DNA from 3 places in the Thauera humireducens genome. Region 3 is predicted to be linked to each of the others. Evidence: predicted binding sites of a transcription regulator. Region 3 holds the regulator's gene; each other region holds the start of a gene.
What was found. Region 3 encodes FNR, which switches genes on or off when oxygen is low (the NO sensors DNR and NnrR bind a similar motif). Its sites were predicted from a motif close to TTGANCTAGNTCAA; they were not measured.
Positions count from the first base shown of each region.

Region 1: the regulator FNR is predicted to act here: its motif matches at 1,712-1,725, upstream of AC731_RS01620 (NAD(P)H-dependent oxidoreductase subunit E).
Region 2: the regulator FNR is predicted to act here: its motif matches at 1,598-1,611, upstream of napF (ferredoxin-type protein NapF).

Region 1 is NZ_CP014646.1:340,387-344,533, reverse strand. Features, by position in the region: gene AC731_RS01620 (NAD(P)H-dependent oxidoreductase subunit E) at 1-1,630, opposite strand, end outside; gene gstA (glutathione transferase GstA) at 1,785-2,390, opposite strand; gene AC731_RS01610 (hypothetical protein) at 2,594-3,058, shown strand; gene AC731_RS01605 (TonB-dependent receptor domain-containing protein) at 3,169-4,147, shown strand, end outside.
Region 2 is NZ_CP014646.1:3,202,416-3,206,562, forward strand. Features, by position in the region: gene AC731_RS14965 (ATP-binding protein) at 1-864, shown strand, start outside; gene narL (two-component system response regulator NarL) at 864-1,514, shown strand; gene napF (ferredoxin-type protein NapF) at 1,653-2,198, shown strand; gene AC731_RS14980 (chaperone NapD) at 2,195-2,449, shown strand; gene napA (nitrate reductase catalytic subunit NapA) at 2,451-4,147, shown strand, end outside.
Region 3 is NZ_CP014646.1:50,136-54,282, reverse strand. Features, by position in the region: gene AC731_RS00300 (sulfite exporter TauE/SafE family protein) at 1-581, opposite strand, end outside; gene hemN (oxygen-independent coproporphyrinogen III oxidase) at 639-2,030, opposite strand; gene fnr (fumarate/nitrate reduction transcriptional regulator Fnr) at 2,180-2,926, shown strand; gene AC731_RS00285 (SirB2 family protein) at 2,941-3,330, opposite strand; gene AC731_RS00280 (Crp/Fnr family transcriptional regulator) at 3,435-4,115, shown strand; gene AC731_RS00275 (PHA/PHB synthase family protein) at 4,126-4,147, opposite strand, start outside.

The DNA.
Region 1 (4,147 bases), 290 kb from region 3:
GACCGCAATGGCTGGCGCCCTGCATCAGGTGGTGCATCCTCTCCATCTCGTCGAGGTCGTAGGGCGAGCTGCGATCGAGGGCGAGCTTGTCCATCAGCCGCGCATTGACCGCGGTGCCGACCCGGCACGGCGTGCAGAAGCCGCAGCTCTCGTGCGCGAAGAAGTGCGCGAAGTTGCGCGCGGCCTCGAACATATCGCGCGACTGGTCGAACACCATGATCGAGCCGCCGGTGGGCACGTCCTCGAAGGCGATGCGGCGGCCGAACTCGCTGACGGCCAGACACGAACCCGCGGCGCCGGCGGTGGTCACGGCCTGGGTGTCGGTGGCGCCGGCTGCCTCCAGCACCTCGGCCACGCTGACGCCGAAGGGGAATTCGTAGATGCCGGGCCGCGCCACATCACCCGACACCGACAGCAGCTTGGTGCCGGTCGAGGCCGGGGTGCCGATGGCGCGGAACCATTCGCCGCCCCTCACCGCAATCAGCGCTGCCAGCGCCAGCGTCTCGACGTTATTGACGGTGGTCGGCTGCCCCAGATAGCCGTGGGTCACCGGGAACGGCGGGCGGATGCGCGGCTTGCCCGGCTTGCCCTCGAGCGACTCGATCAGCGCCGATTCCTCGCCGCAGATGTAGGCGCCGGCGCCAAGGTGGATCTCGATGTCGAAGGTGAAGCCGCGGCCGAGGATATCGCGCCCGAGCAGCCCCGCCTCGCGCCGCTGTGCCAGCCGGGTCTCGAGCCGGTCGAGCAGGTAGCGGTATTCGCCGCGCAGGTAGATGAAGCCCTTGCTCGCGCCGATGGCGAAGCCGGCGATGCACATGCCGTCGACCACCATGTCGAAGTCGCTGCTGAGCAGCACGCGGTCCTTGAAGGTGCCGGGCTCACCCTCGTCGGCGTTGCAGATCACGTAGTGTGCGTCGCCCCAGGCGTCGCGGCACGAACGCCACTTGATGTCGCTGCCGAAGCCCGCGCCACCGCGCCCGCGCAGGGCGGAGCGCTCGATCTCGCCCAGCAGCCCCGTAGGACCGCGATCCAGCGCGGCCGCCAGCGCTTCCCCCGGCGCCAGGCCGTGGTCGAGCAGCACGTCGCGGCGACGGATGTTGTCCTCGACGTGGAACCACTCCGGCGGCCAGTCGCCCACCGGCACGCGGCGGCGGATCAGGTGTGCCATCTCGTCGATGCGCGCCGGTGTGAGCCGGGTGATCGCGCGGTAGTTGGCAAGCAGCGCCGGCCCCTGGTCGCACATGCCGGTGCAGGACGTGGTGTCCACGCTGACCAGGCCGTCCTCGGCGACGCGCCCGGGCTCGAGCCACAGCTTCTCGCACAGGGCCTGCATCAACGCCTGGTTGCCCAGCATGCGGTCGGTGATGTTGTCCGAGAACAGGATGCGGTACTCACCCAGCGGACGGATGTGGAAGAAGCTGTAGAAGTTCGCGGTGCTCTCGACCTGCACACGCGGAATCTGCAGCCGGTGTGCGATGCAGGTCAGCGTCTCCGGCGCCAGCCAGCCCAACGCGTCCTGCGTCTCGCGCAGGATCTGCACCAGGCGGTGCGCCTCATACGCATGCCGCTCCAGGATCGACTCGATGTTCGTGACGGCCACGCCTTCCTCCTGCCTCGAAGGGGTCCACATGCATCGTGCGAGGTCTGCCCGACCATTCTGCACCAGCACCAGACCGGGCGTACCGGCGACGGACGACAATCCGCCTCGATCGTGACGCGGATCAAGACCTCTGCTTCTGCGTCCGCCGCCGGCACAGCCGCCCTCTTCAGGGCGGCGGAGATCCTCAGGCGAGCCCTTCGGCCTTGAGTGCGGCCTGCACCGCCGGGCGGGCGGCAACGCGCGCCTGGAAGGCAGTCAGGTTGGACCAGCGCGACAGGTCGATTTTGACGAAGGGCATCCAGCTCAGCACGGTGAACAGGTAAGCGTCGGCCACGCTGAAATCGTCGCCCAGCAGATACGCCTTGCCGGCCAGTTCGCCGTTCGTGTAATCGAGCCGGCGTTCGAGATTGGCCATCGCCGCCGCCTTCCAGGTGTCACCCGAAGCGGGGTTGAAGAAGGGGGAGCACGATCGATGCAGTTCGGTGCCGATGAAGGTCAGCCACGACTGCAGGCGGTAGCGCTCGACCGTGCCGTTCGGCGGCGCGAGCCTCTTCTCCGGCACGCGGTCCGCAAGGTACTGCACGATCGCCGGCCCTTCGGTCAGCAGTTCGCCGCCGTCGAGCAGCAGCGCCGGCACATAGCCCTTGGGGTTGATCCGCGTGAAGTCGGCGCCGCCGGCCGTCACCTTGGTCTTCAGATCGACCGCTTCGGTCTCGTACGGCAGGCCGCACTCTTCGAGCACGATGTGGGGTGACAGCGAGCAGGCGCCGGGCTTGTAGTAGAGCTTCATGAGGCGAATCTCCGTGTTGTAGGGGAAAGCGCAGTATGCCGCAGCCGCGAGAACTGCGGCCACGCCTCAGGTTGCTGAAGCGTGACCAGGTGACGGGAGCACCGGGAGGCACGCCCGACCAGACTTGCAGGTCTTCGGCGTGCATCCCACCCGTTTATTGCAACTTTGTTGCCTTAGATGCCGCCTCATTCTAGAATGCGGCGATGTCCTGCGCCGCACCCGCAGCCCGACCCCGCGCCGGGCTGCGTGCTTTCATCCTGTCGCTTCCGCACCCCCGCCGACTCGCCCGCCGCATCGGCGACGGACACGTGCTTGCCGGCAGGGCGCTGCTGCTCGTCCTGGCGCTCACGCTGCTCGCCGTGCAGATCGAGGTGCACGCACATGCGCTGTCCCATCTGGCAGAGCCAGACCGGGCCGCCACGAGCACCACGACGAACGGCGCATCGCCGGGCGAGGAAGACGGTCGTCACGCCGGCGCCGTCTGCCTGGAATGCCTGGCGCTCGCCGCGCTCGATCTACCTCCAGCCGCGCCGGCGTCCTTCACCTGCGACGACGACGGCGCCACGCTCCCGGCCATCGCCCTCCCGCCGGACCCGTCGTCCTCCAGTCCGCGGCGGCCACGCTGCCGCGCGCCGCCGTCATCGGTCCTTCGCCCCATCCCCTGCTGAAACCGTCGGGTCAGTGACCCGGCCTGCATGACGCCTCTCCGTCCGGTGCGCTAGCCAGGACGAAGGGCGGCCTTTGCCTTGCGCAAACAGAACACGAAGGAAGAACACCGATGTCCAGGCTTCAAACCGTACCCACCCCGCTCATGCTGAGCCTCGCCCTCGCTTTCGGGTCCGCCGTCGCGTACGCGGACGACACCGCGCTTGCCCCGGTCACGGTCTCTGCCAGCGCGCTCGCACTCGGCAGCGATCAGATGAGCACCCCGGTCAGCGTGCTCGCCGGCGACGAAGTCGTGCGCCGTCGTGCCGCCACGCTCGGCGAGACGCTGGCTGGTGAACCCGGCATCGCCGCCAGCCACTTCGGCGCCGGCGCCAGCCGGCCCATCATCCGTGGCATGGACGGGCCGCGCGTTAAGCTGCTGTCGGACGGCAGCGAGATCATGGACGCGTCCACGATCAGCCCCGACCACGCCGTGGCGCTCGAACCGATGCTTAGCGAACAGATCGAGGTGTTGCGCGGCCCGTCCGCGCTGGCCTATGGCGGCGGCGCACTCGGCGGCGTCGTGAACGTGCTCGACAAGCGCGTCCCCACCGCCGTGCCCGAACGCGGGGTCGAAGGCAGCGTGGAACTGCGTGCCGACAGTGTCGCAAACGGCGTCGCCGGCGCGTTCGAAGTCACGGCGGGCAGCGGCAACCTCGCCTTCCATGCCGAAGGGCTCAAGCGCGACGCGCGCGACTACCGTGTCGGCAGCGGCTGGGACCACAGCCGGGTCGACGGCAGCTACAACCAGACCGAGACCGGCAGCCTAGGCATGTCCTGGGTGGGCGCGCGCGGCTATCTCGGCCTCGCCTATACCCGTCAGCAGAACGAATACGGGCTACCCGGGCACAGCCATGAATACGAAGCCTGCCACCCGCACGGCAACCATCTCCACTGCGGCCACCACGGCGCGGAAGACGAGCACGATCACGACCATGAACACGACGAACACGGCGGCACCCCTTACGTGAAGCTCGACAGCGAACGCTGGGACCTGCGCGGCGAACTGCTGGAGCCCTTCGCCGGCTTCACCCGCGCCCGCCTGCGCGCGT
Region 2 (4,147 bases), 1.0 Mb from region 3:
GGGGCAGAGCACCGTGGCGGCCAGCAGTTGCTGCGCTTCCCGTTGCGCGATCGCGAGCACCACTACGGCATGCTGCGCCTCGCCCTGCCCGCCGGCGAAGCGCTCGAGGACTGGCAGCGCCAGCTGGTCGAAGCCCTGTCGCGCCACATCGGCATGGCGCTCGGTGCGGCCCGGCGTAGCGAGCAGGAACGCCTGCTGGCCTTGCAGGAAGAACGCTCCGTGATCGCGCGCGAGCTGCATGATTCGCTGGCGCAGGCGCTGTCCTACATGAAGATCCAGATGAGCCTGCTGCAGCGCGCCCTGGCGGATCCGGCGCGCCTCGCCGAAGCGGGCACGATCCTGGCCGATCTGCGCACCGGGGTGAACGACGCCTATCGCCAGTTGCGCGAACTCCTGGTCTCCTTCCGTCTCGAGTTGTCGGGCGACCTGGGCGCGCTGCTGCGTACCGCCGTGGCGGAGTACCGCGAGCGCGGTGGTGTCGACATCACGCTCGAGATCCGGCTGGCCGATTGCAGCCTGACGCCGAACCAGGAAGTCCACGTGCTGCAGATCGTGCGCGAGGCGCTGTCGAACATGCTGCGTCACGCGATGGCGCGTCACGCGCGTGTGGTCCTGACGTGTGACGAGGCCTGGCGGGTGACGATCACGGTCGAGGACGATGGCGTGGGCATCGATGACGGGCCGGTGGATGGCCGCGACCATCACGGCTTGTCGATCATGCGCGAACGGACCCGCAGTCTCGGGGGCGAGATCGAGATCACCCGTCGCGGTGAGGGGGGCACCCGTGTCAGCGTGAGCTTCCAGGCCGTTCACACCCTGCCGGCGCTCGCGGTCGACGCATTCACTGAAGAAGGACGCCATTGATGAACGACACGCCGCTCGAGTCCGTACTGATCGTCGATGACCATCCGCTGTTCCGCAAGGGATTGGCGCAGCTGCTGCAGACCGTTCCGGCCTTCCGTCTCGTCGGCGAGGCGACCGGCGGCGCCGAGGGCGTCGAGATGGCGCGCTCGCTGCAGCCCGACCTGGTGCTGCTGGACCTCAACATGCGTGACATGAGCGGGCTCGAGGTGCTGCGCCAGCTGCGTCAGATGCGGCCGGAGCCGCGGGTGGTGATGATCACGGTGTCGGACCAGGGCGAGGATGTGGTCGCGGCGTTGCGCGGCGGCGTCGACGGCTACCTGCTCAAGGACATGGAGCCCGAGGCGATGGTGGCGGCGCTCGCGGACGTCGCGGCGGGGCGGGTGGTGATCCCGCCCGAGCTCAACCTGCTGCTCGCCGCGGCCCTGCGCAGCGAAGTCCGGCCGCAGTCCGCGGACGCCGCAGGCCTGACCGAGCAGGAGCAGCGCATCCTCGACAAGATCGCCGCCGGCCTGTCGAACAAGATGATCGGACGCGAGCTCAACATCGCCGAGGGCACGGTCAAGGTCCACGTCAAGCACATCCTGCGCAAGCTCAACCTGCGTTCGCGGGTCGAGGCTGCCGTATGGGCGGTGGAACGCCCGCGCGGCTGACCCGGGCAGTTTTCCGCACGGCTTCGTCAGTCCGCGCAAGGCCTCGCCAGCTGCCTTGGCGCGCCAGCGTGCCGCTTCCGTCCTTGATCGCGGTCAATGACCGGGTTGGGGGCATGGGATTCAATGGGCGGCGTATAGATGGGTTCAGGGGCTCTTGTGGAATCGGCATCACCTTCTCGTCGGGGCTTTCTGCGCGGCAGGGTCCGTGCGGTAGCGCCCGCCCCGCGTCCGCCTTGGGCGCGGGAGGAGCGCGATTTCATCTCGTCCTGCACCCGCTGCGATGCCTGTATCGACGCCTGTCCGACCGCCATCCTGGTCCGGGCCGACGGCGGGTTCCCCGCGGTCGACTTCTCGCGCGGTGAATGCACCTTCTGTGGCGACTGTGTGACGCATTGCGCGCCGCGCGCCCTGCTGCGCCCTGCGGAAGGCGATGCACCCTGGTCCTTGAAGGCGAGCATCGGTCAGGCCTGCCTCGCGGCGGCGGGCGTGGAGTGCCGTGTCTGCGGCGAGAACTGCCCCGTGGGCGCGATCCGCTTCCGCCCGCGCATCGGCGGTGTGGCGCTGCCGCAACTTGAGGCCGAAGCCTGCACCGGCTGCGGCGCCTGCTTTGCGCCCTGCCCGACGCGGGCCATCGTGGTGCAGGCGCCGGTTGAATGCGATGTTCCGACGGAGAGCGAACAATGAAGATTGCAAGTCTGGTTCTGCGGGCCCTGCCTGCGGATTTCCCGGAGATCAAGGAAGCGCTGGCGCGCATCCCGGGGGTCGAGATTCATGGCTCCTCGGACGAAGTGGGTCGCATCGTGGTCACCGTGGAGGATGGCGAGGGCTGGTCGGTCACCGACTCGATCCTCGCGGTCAACCTCGCGCCCAAGGTGCAGGCGGTGACGCTGGCTTACGAATACACCGATGACGGTCTCGAATTGACGGAGGCATGAAATGAGCATGAATCGACGCGAATTCATCAAGAACAATGCGGTCGCCGCAGCCGCTGCAACGGCCGGCATCGGCATTCCCGTGGTCACGCAGGCACAAGGCAACGGCGCGGCCAGCGCCGGCACCAAGGTGCGCTGGGACAAGGCGGCCTGTCGTTTCTGCGGCACCGGCTGCTCGGTGCTGGTCGGCGTGCAGAACGGCCGCATCGTCGCCACCCAGGGCGATCCGGACTCGCCGGTGAACCGCGGCCTGAACTGCATCAAGGGCTACTTCCTGTCCAAGATCATGTACGGCGAGGACCGCCTGACCAAGCCGCTGCTGCGGATGAAGAACGGCAAGTACGACAAGAACGGCGAGTTCACGCCGATCTCGTGGGACCAGGCCTTCGACATCATGGAAGAGAAGTGGAAGAAGGCGTTCAAGGAGCACGGCCCCGACTCCATCGCCATGTTCGGCTCCGGCCAGTGGACGATCTGGGAAGGCTATGCCGCCTCCAAGCTCTACAAGGCCGGCTTCCGCACCAACAACATCGACCCGAACGCGCGCCACTGCATGGCCTCGGCCGTGGCCGGCTTCATGCGCACCTTCGGCATCGACGAGCCGATGGGCTGCTACGACGACATCGAGAACGCCGACACCTTCGTGCTGTGGGGCTCGAACATGGCGGAGATGCACCCCATCCTGTGGAGCCGCATCACCGACCGTCGCCTGTCCAAGGAAGGCTGCCAGGTCCACGTGCTGTCGACCTTCGAGCATCGTTCGTACGAGCTCGCCGACAACCCGATGATCTTCGTGCCGAACACCGATCTCGCGATCCTGAACTACATCTGCAACTACATCATCCAGACCAAGCGCGTTAACACCGACTTCGTCAATCGCAACGTCAAGTTCAAGATGGGCGAGACGGACATCGGTTTCGGCCTGCGTCCGAACCACGTGCTCGAAGCCAAGGCCACCAGCAACGGCTATCCCGGCGCCGACGGCAAGCCCAAGGGCGATACCGGCGCGGCCAAGGACATCAGCTTCGACGAGTTCGCCAAGTTCGTATCCGAGTACACGGTCGAGAAGGTGTCCAAGCTGTCGGGCGTGCCCGAGGACCGCCTGACGAAGATGGCCGAGCAGTACGCCGATCCGAGCCGCAAGGTCGTGTCGTTCTGGACCATGGGCTTCAACCAGCACACCCGTGGCACCTGGGTGAACAACATGATCTACAACGTCCACCTGCTGGTGGGCAAGATCTCCGAGCCCGGCAACAGCCCGTTCTCGCTGACCGGCCAGCCGTCCGCATGCGGCACGGCGCGCGAGGTGGGCACCTTCGCCCACCGCCTGCCGGCCGACATGGTCGTCACCAACCCGATGCACCGTGCCCTGACCGAGCAGATCTGGCAACTGCCGGAAGGCACGATTCCGGCCAAGATCGGCCTGCACGCCGTGGCGCAGAGCCGCGCGCTGAAGGACGGCAAGGTCAAGTGCTACTGGACCACGACCACCAACAACATGCAGGCGGGACCGAACGTCAATGACGAGATCTACCCGGGCTGGCGCAATCCGGAAGCCTTCGTCGTGGTGTCCGACGTCTATCCGACCGTGTCGGCCCTGTCGGCCGACCTGATCCTGCCGTCGGCGATGTGGGCCGAGAAGGAAGGCGCCTTCGGCAACGCCGAGCGCCGCACCCAGTTCTGGCGCCAGCAGGTGGCCGC
Region 3 (4,147 bases):
CGGAAACGCTTGAACAGCATGCCCGCCAGCAGCAGGTTGGGCAGCGTGCCGAGGCCGAAGGCCAGCATCAGCCCGGCGCCGCGCGCACCTGAACCGGTGACGAGCGCCGTGGCGAGGATCGAATAGGTCAGGCCGCAGGGGATGAAGCCCCACAGCAGCCCGAGCGGCAGCGCCTGCTTGACCGAGCGCGCCGGCAGGAAGCGCCGCGTGGCCGGCTGGATGCGGCGCCAGATCACATGCCCCGCACGCTCGACCGGTGCCAGCAGGCGGGTGAAGCCGGTGAGGTAGAGCCCGAGCGCGATCAGCATCAGGTTGGCGAGCACGTAAAGCGTCATCTGCACCGGCAGCATGCCGTCGTACAGCATGCCCACCGAGCCGAGCGCGCCGACCAGGCCGCCGAGTGCGGTGTAGGTGGCGATGCGGCCGAGGTTGTAGGCCAGATGCAGCGGCCATTGCGGCTTGCTGCCGGGCGTCTGCACCTGCACGGTGAGCGCGCCGACAATGCCGCCGCACATCGACACGCAGTGCGTGCCACCAAGCAGGCCGATCAGGAAGACAGCGAAATAACCGGTTTCAGGCATGAGAAGAAAAGGCCCCGCTGCTGCAAAGCCTCATTCTACGCTGCGTTGCCGCAAGGTTCAGATCACGCGCGAGTAGCGCGCGCGCTCGCGGTCGGCCCGCAGATAGCGGTCGAACACCATCGCGATGCCGCGCACCAGCAAGCGTCCCCCGGGCTGCACGCTGATCCAGTCTCCGTCGATCTTGACCAGCCCCGCCTTCTCCATCTCCGCAAGTTCGGTCAGTTCCTCGGCGAAGTACTCCCGGAAGTTGATCAGGTGGGCGATCTCGATCGACTGCATCGACAGTTCGAAATGGCACATCAGCGCCTGGATGATCGCGCGCCGCAGCAGGTCGTCGGCGGTGAGCTCGATGCCACGCAGCACCGGCAGCTCATCGCGGTCGAGCGCGTCGTAGTACTCGTCGAGCGTCTTCACGTTCTGCGCATACACCGGGCCGATCTTGCCGATGGCCGACACGCCGAAGGCGAGCAGATCGCACTCGGCCTGTGTCGAGTAGCCCTGGAAGTTGCGATGCAGGCGCCCCTGGCGCTGCGCAACGGTGAGTTCGTCGTTGGGCTTGGCGAAATGGTCCATGCCGATATAGACATAGCCCGCCTCGGTCAGGCGGCGGATACCCAGTTGCAGCAACTGCAGCTTGGTATCCGGCGTCGGCATGTCACTCATGAAGATGCGACGCTGCGGCTTGAACAGGCCGGGCAGATGCGCATAGCTGTAAAGCGAGATGCGATCGGGCGAGATCTCGAGCACCTGTTCGAGCGTGCGGTTGAAGCTGATGACGTTCTGTTTCGGCAGGCCGTAGATCAGGTCCATGCTGACCGACTTGAAGCCAGTGGCGCGCGCTGCATCGATGACGAGCTTGGTCTCGTCGAAGCTCTGGATGCGGTTGACGGCCTGCTGCACGTCTTCGGCGAAGTCCTGCACGCCGACGCTCATGCGGTTGAAACCAAGCTCGGCCAGCAACTTGACGGTGTCGAAATCGACCTTGCGCGGATCGACCTCGATCGAATATTCGCCGTTGGGCACCAAGGTGAAGTGCTCGCGGACCGAGGCCATCAGTTGCCGCATTTCGTCATGCGAGAGGAAGGTCGGCGTGCCGCCCCCCAGGTGCAACTGCGTCACCTGGCGGCTGCCCTGCAGGCAGGCCGCTTGCATCTCGATCTCTTTAGCAAGGTATTTCAGGTACTTGGCTGAACGCCCATGATCCTTGGTTATGATCTTGTTGCAGGCGCAGTAATAACAGATCGTGTTACAAAATGGGATGTGGAAGTATAATGAGAGCGGTTTGCTGACGCCGCCAATGGCCCGATTTGCAAGCCAGTGCTTGAGCGCGTCGGCATTGAAAGCCTCGACAAAGCGATCCGCGGTCGGGTAAGAGGTATACCGCGGCCCGTTGATGTCGAATCGACGGATCAGCTGCGGATCGAAGATGAGTTCGTTCTGTTCGGTCATGATCTTGCTGCTACTGTGTGTGCCTAACAATGGCAGACCAGCGCAAATTTTTGGTTGACGTGGATCAACGGCCATGGTGATGCCAGCCGGGGACACTGTTAAACCGCGTTTTGGACTCTGTGAGTCGGGATGACGGGATTATCGTGCAGATGAGGGCAAGCGTGGCAATTACCGTGAGCGGGCTCAAGACCGCCTGTTCGCAGTGTAATCTTGTGGAACTGTGCCTGCCCTTCGGCATGCCCGACAGCGAACTGAGCCGCCTGGATGAACTGGTGGGTGCGCGACGCAAGGTGAAGCGCCAGCAGAACCTCTACCGCGCGGGAGACACCTTCGAGGCGATCTACGCGATCCGTGCGGGCTCGTTCAAGACCGACGTGCTGCTCGAAGATGGTCGCGACCAGGTGACCGGCTTCCAGATGACCGGGGAGATTCTCGGTCTGGATGGCATCAGCACCGAGACGCACAGTTGCAACGCCGTCGCGCTGGAAGACAGCGAGGTGTGCGTGATCCCCTACGCCAAGCTCGAACAGTTGTCTCACGAGGTCGAAGGCCTGCAGCATCAGTTCCACAAGGTCATGAGCCGTGAGATCGTGCGCGACCACGGCGTGATGATGCTGCTCGGCTCGATGCGCGCCGAGGAGCGCCTGGCGGCCTTCCTGCTCAACATGTCGCAGCGCTTCACCGCACGCGGTTTTTCGGCGGCCGAGTTCCACCTGCGCATGACGCGCGAGGAAATCGGCTCCTATCTCGGGCTCAAGCTCGAGACCGTGTCACGCGCCTTCTCGCGCTTCCAGGAAGAAGGCCTGATCGCCGTGCAGCAGAAGCACATCCGCCTGCTGGATACCGCCGGCCTGCGCAAGCTCATCCAGCACCAGACGGCCGGCAGCGGGCGCTGAGGCGCGCCCGGCGATCAGGCGGCAACCGCCAGGTAACCTGCGACATTCTTGGTCAGTGCCACCGAGGCGATCCACGCATACACCAGCAATGCGGCGGCGAAGGCGCCGAGCCGGATCCCCTTCGTCCTGCCGCGCTTCAGCGCAACCGTGCCGAGCAGGATGTAGGCGATCAGGCCGAACACCTTTGCCGTCACCCACCCTGCGTCGAAGGGATACTGCTGGATCATGACCGCCAGCGCGATCGCACTCAACAACAGGGCGCTGTCGACGACGTGAGGCAGCACCCGTGCCGGCAGGGCGTTCAGGCGCGGGCTGCCCGTCATCATCCAGAAGCCGCGCAGCAGGAACCCCATGGCGCTGAGCACCACGCAGGTGACATGAAGGTGCTTGATTGCGAAATACATGCGTACTCCCACCCGGACCGGCATCGCGCGTGCCGCGCGGCGCCCCGGGGTCGATTAGAATTGCCGTCAATAATGAGATCGCTTCCACCCAGGAACGCACGGACATGACCCACGCCGCCCTCGACCTGCCTGCGCTGCTCAAGCGCATCCCGCTGTTCAGCGAACTCTCGGACACCGATCTCGAGCTTGTCGCGCGCTACACGCGTGACCGCCACATCGGGCGTGGCGAGGTGCTGTTCCAGCGCGGCGACCAGCCGCATGGCTTTTACTTCGTCGTCTCGGGTCAGGTCAAGCTCGCCTTTTCGTCGCCACAGGGGACCGAGAAGGTCGTGGAGATCATCGGCCCGATGCAGAGCTTCGGAGAGGCCGTGATGTTCATGAACAAGCCCTATCCGGTGTTCGCCGAAGCGCTGACCGAAACACTGCTGATCCACGTCGGCCAGGCCGTGGTCACCGAGCTGATCGACCAGGACTCCACCTTCGCGCACAAGCTCCTCGCCGGCATGGCCATCCGCCTGCACGGGCTGATCCAGGACGTGGAGACCTATTCGCTGCGCTCGAGCATCCAGCGTGTGATCGGCTACCTGCTGCAGGTCGCCGACAGCGACACGCCGTGCGAGATCGCGCTGCCGACCAGCAAGCAGGTCATCGCTTCACGCCTGAACCTGACGCCCGAAACCCTGTCGCGCATCTTTCACGACCTCAGCGAATCGGGCCTGATCAGCGTTCAGGGCAAACGCATCACCTTGCACGACCCGACCCGCCTCGCCCGCTACCAGGCCTGAGGACTGCCCGCTACTTCTCGAGCACGTAGCTG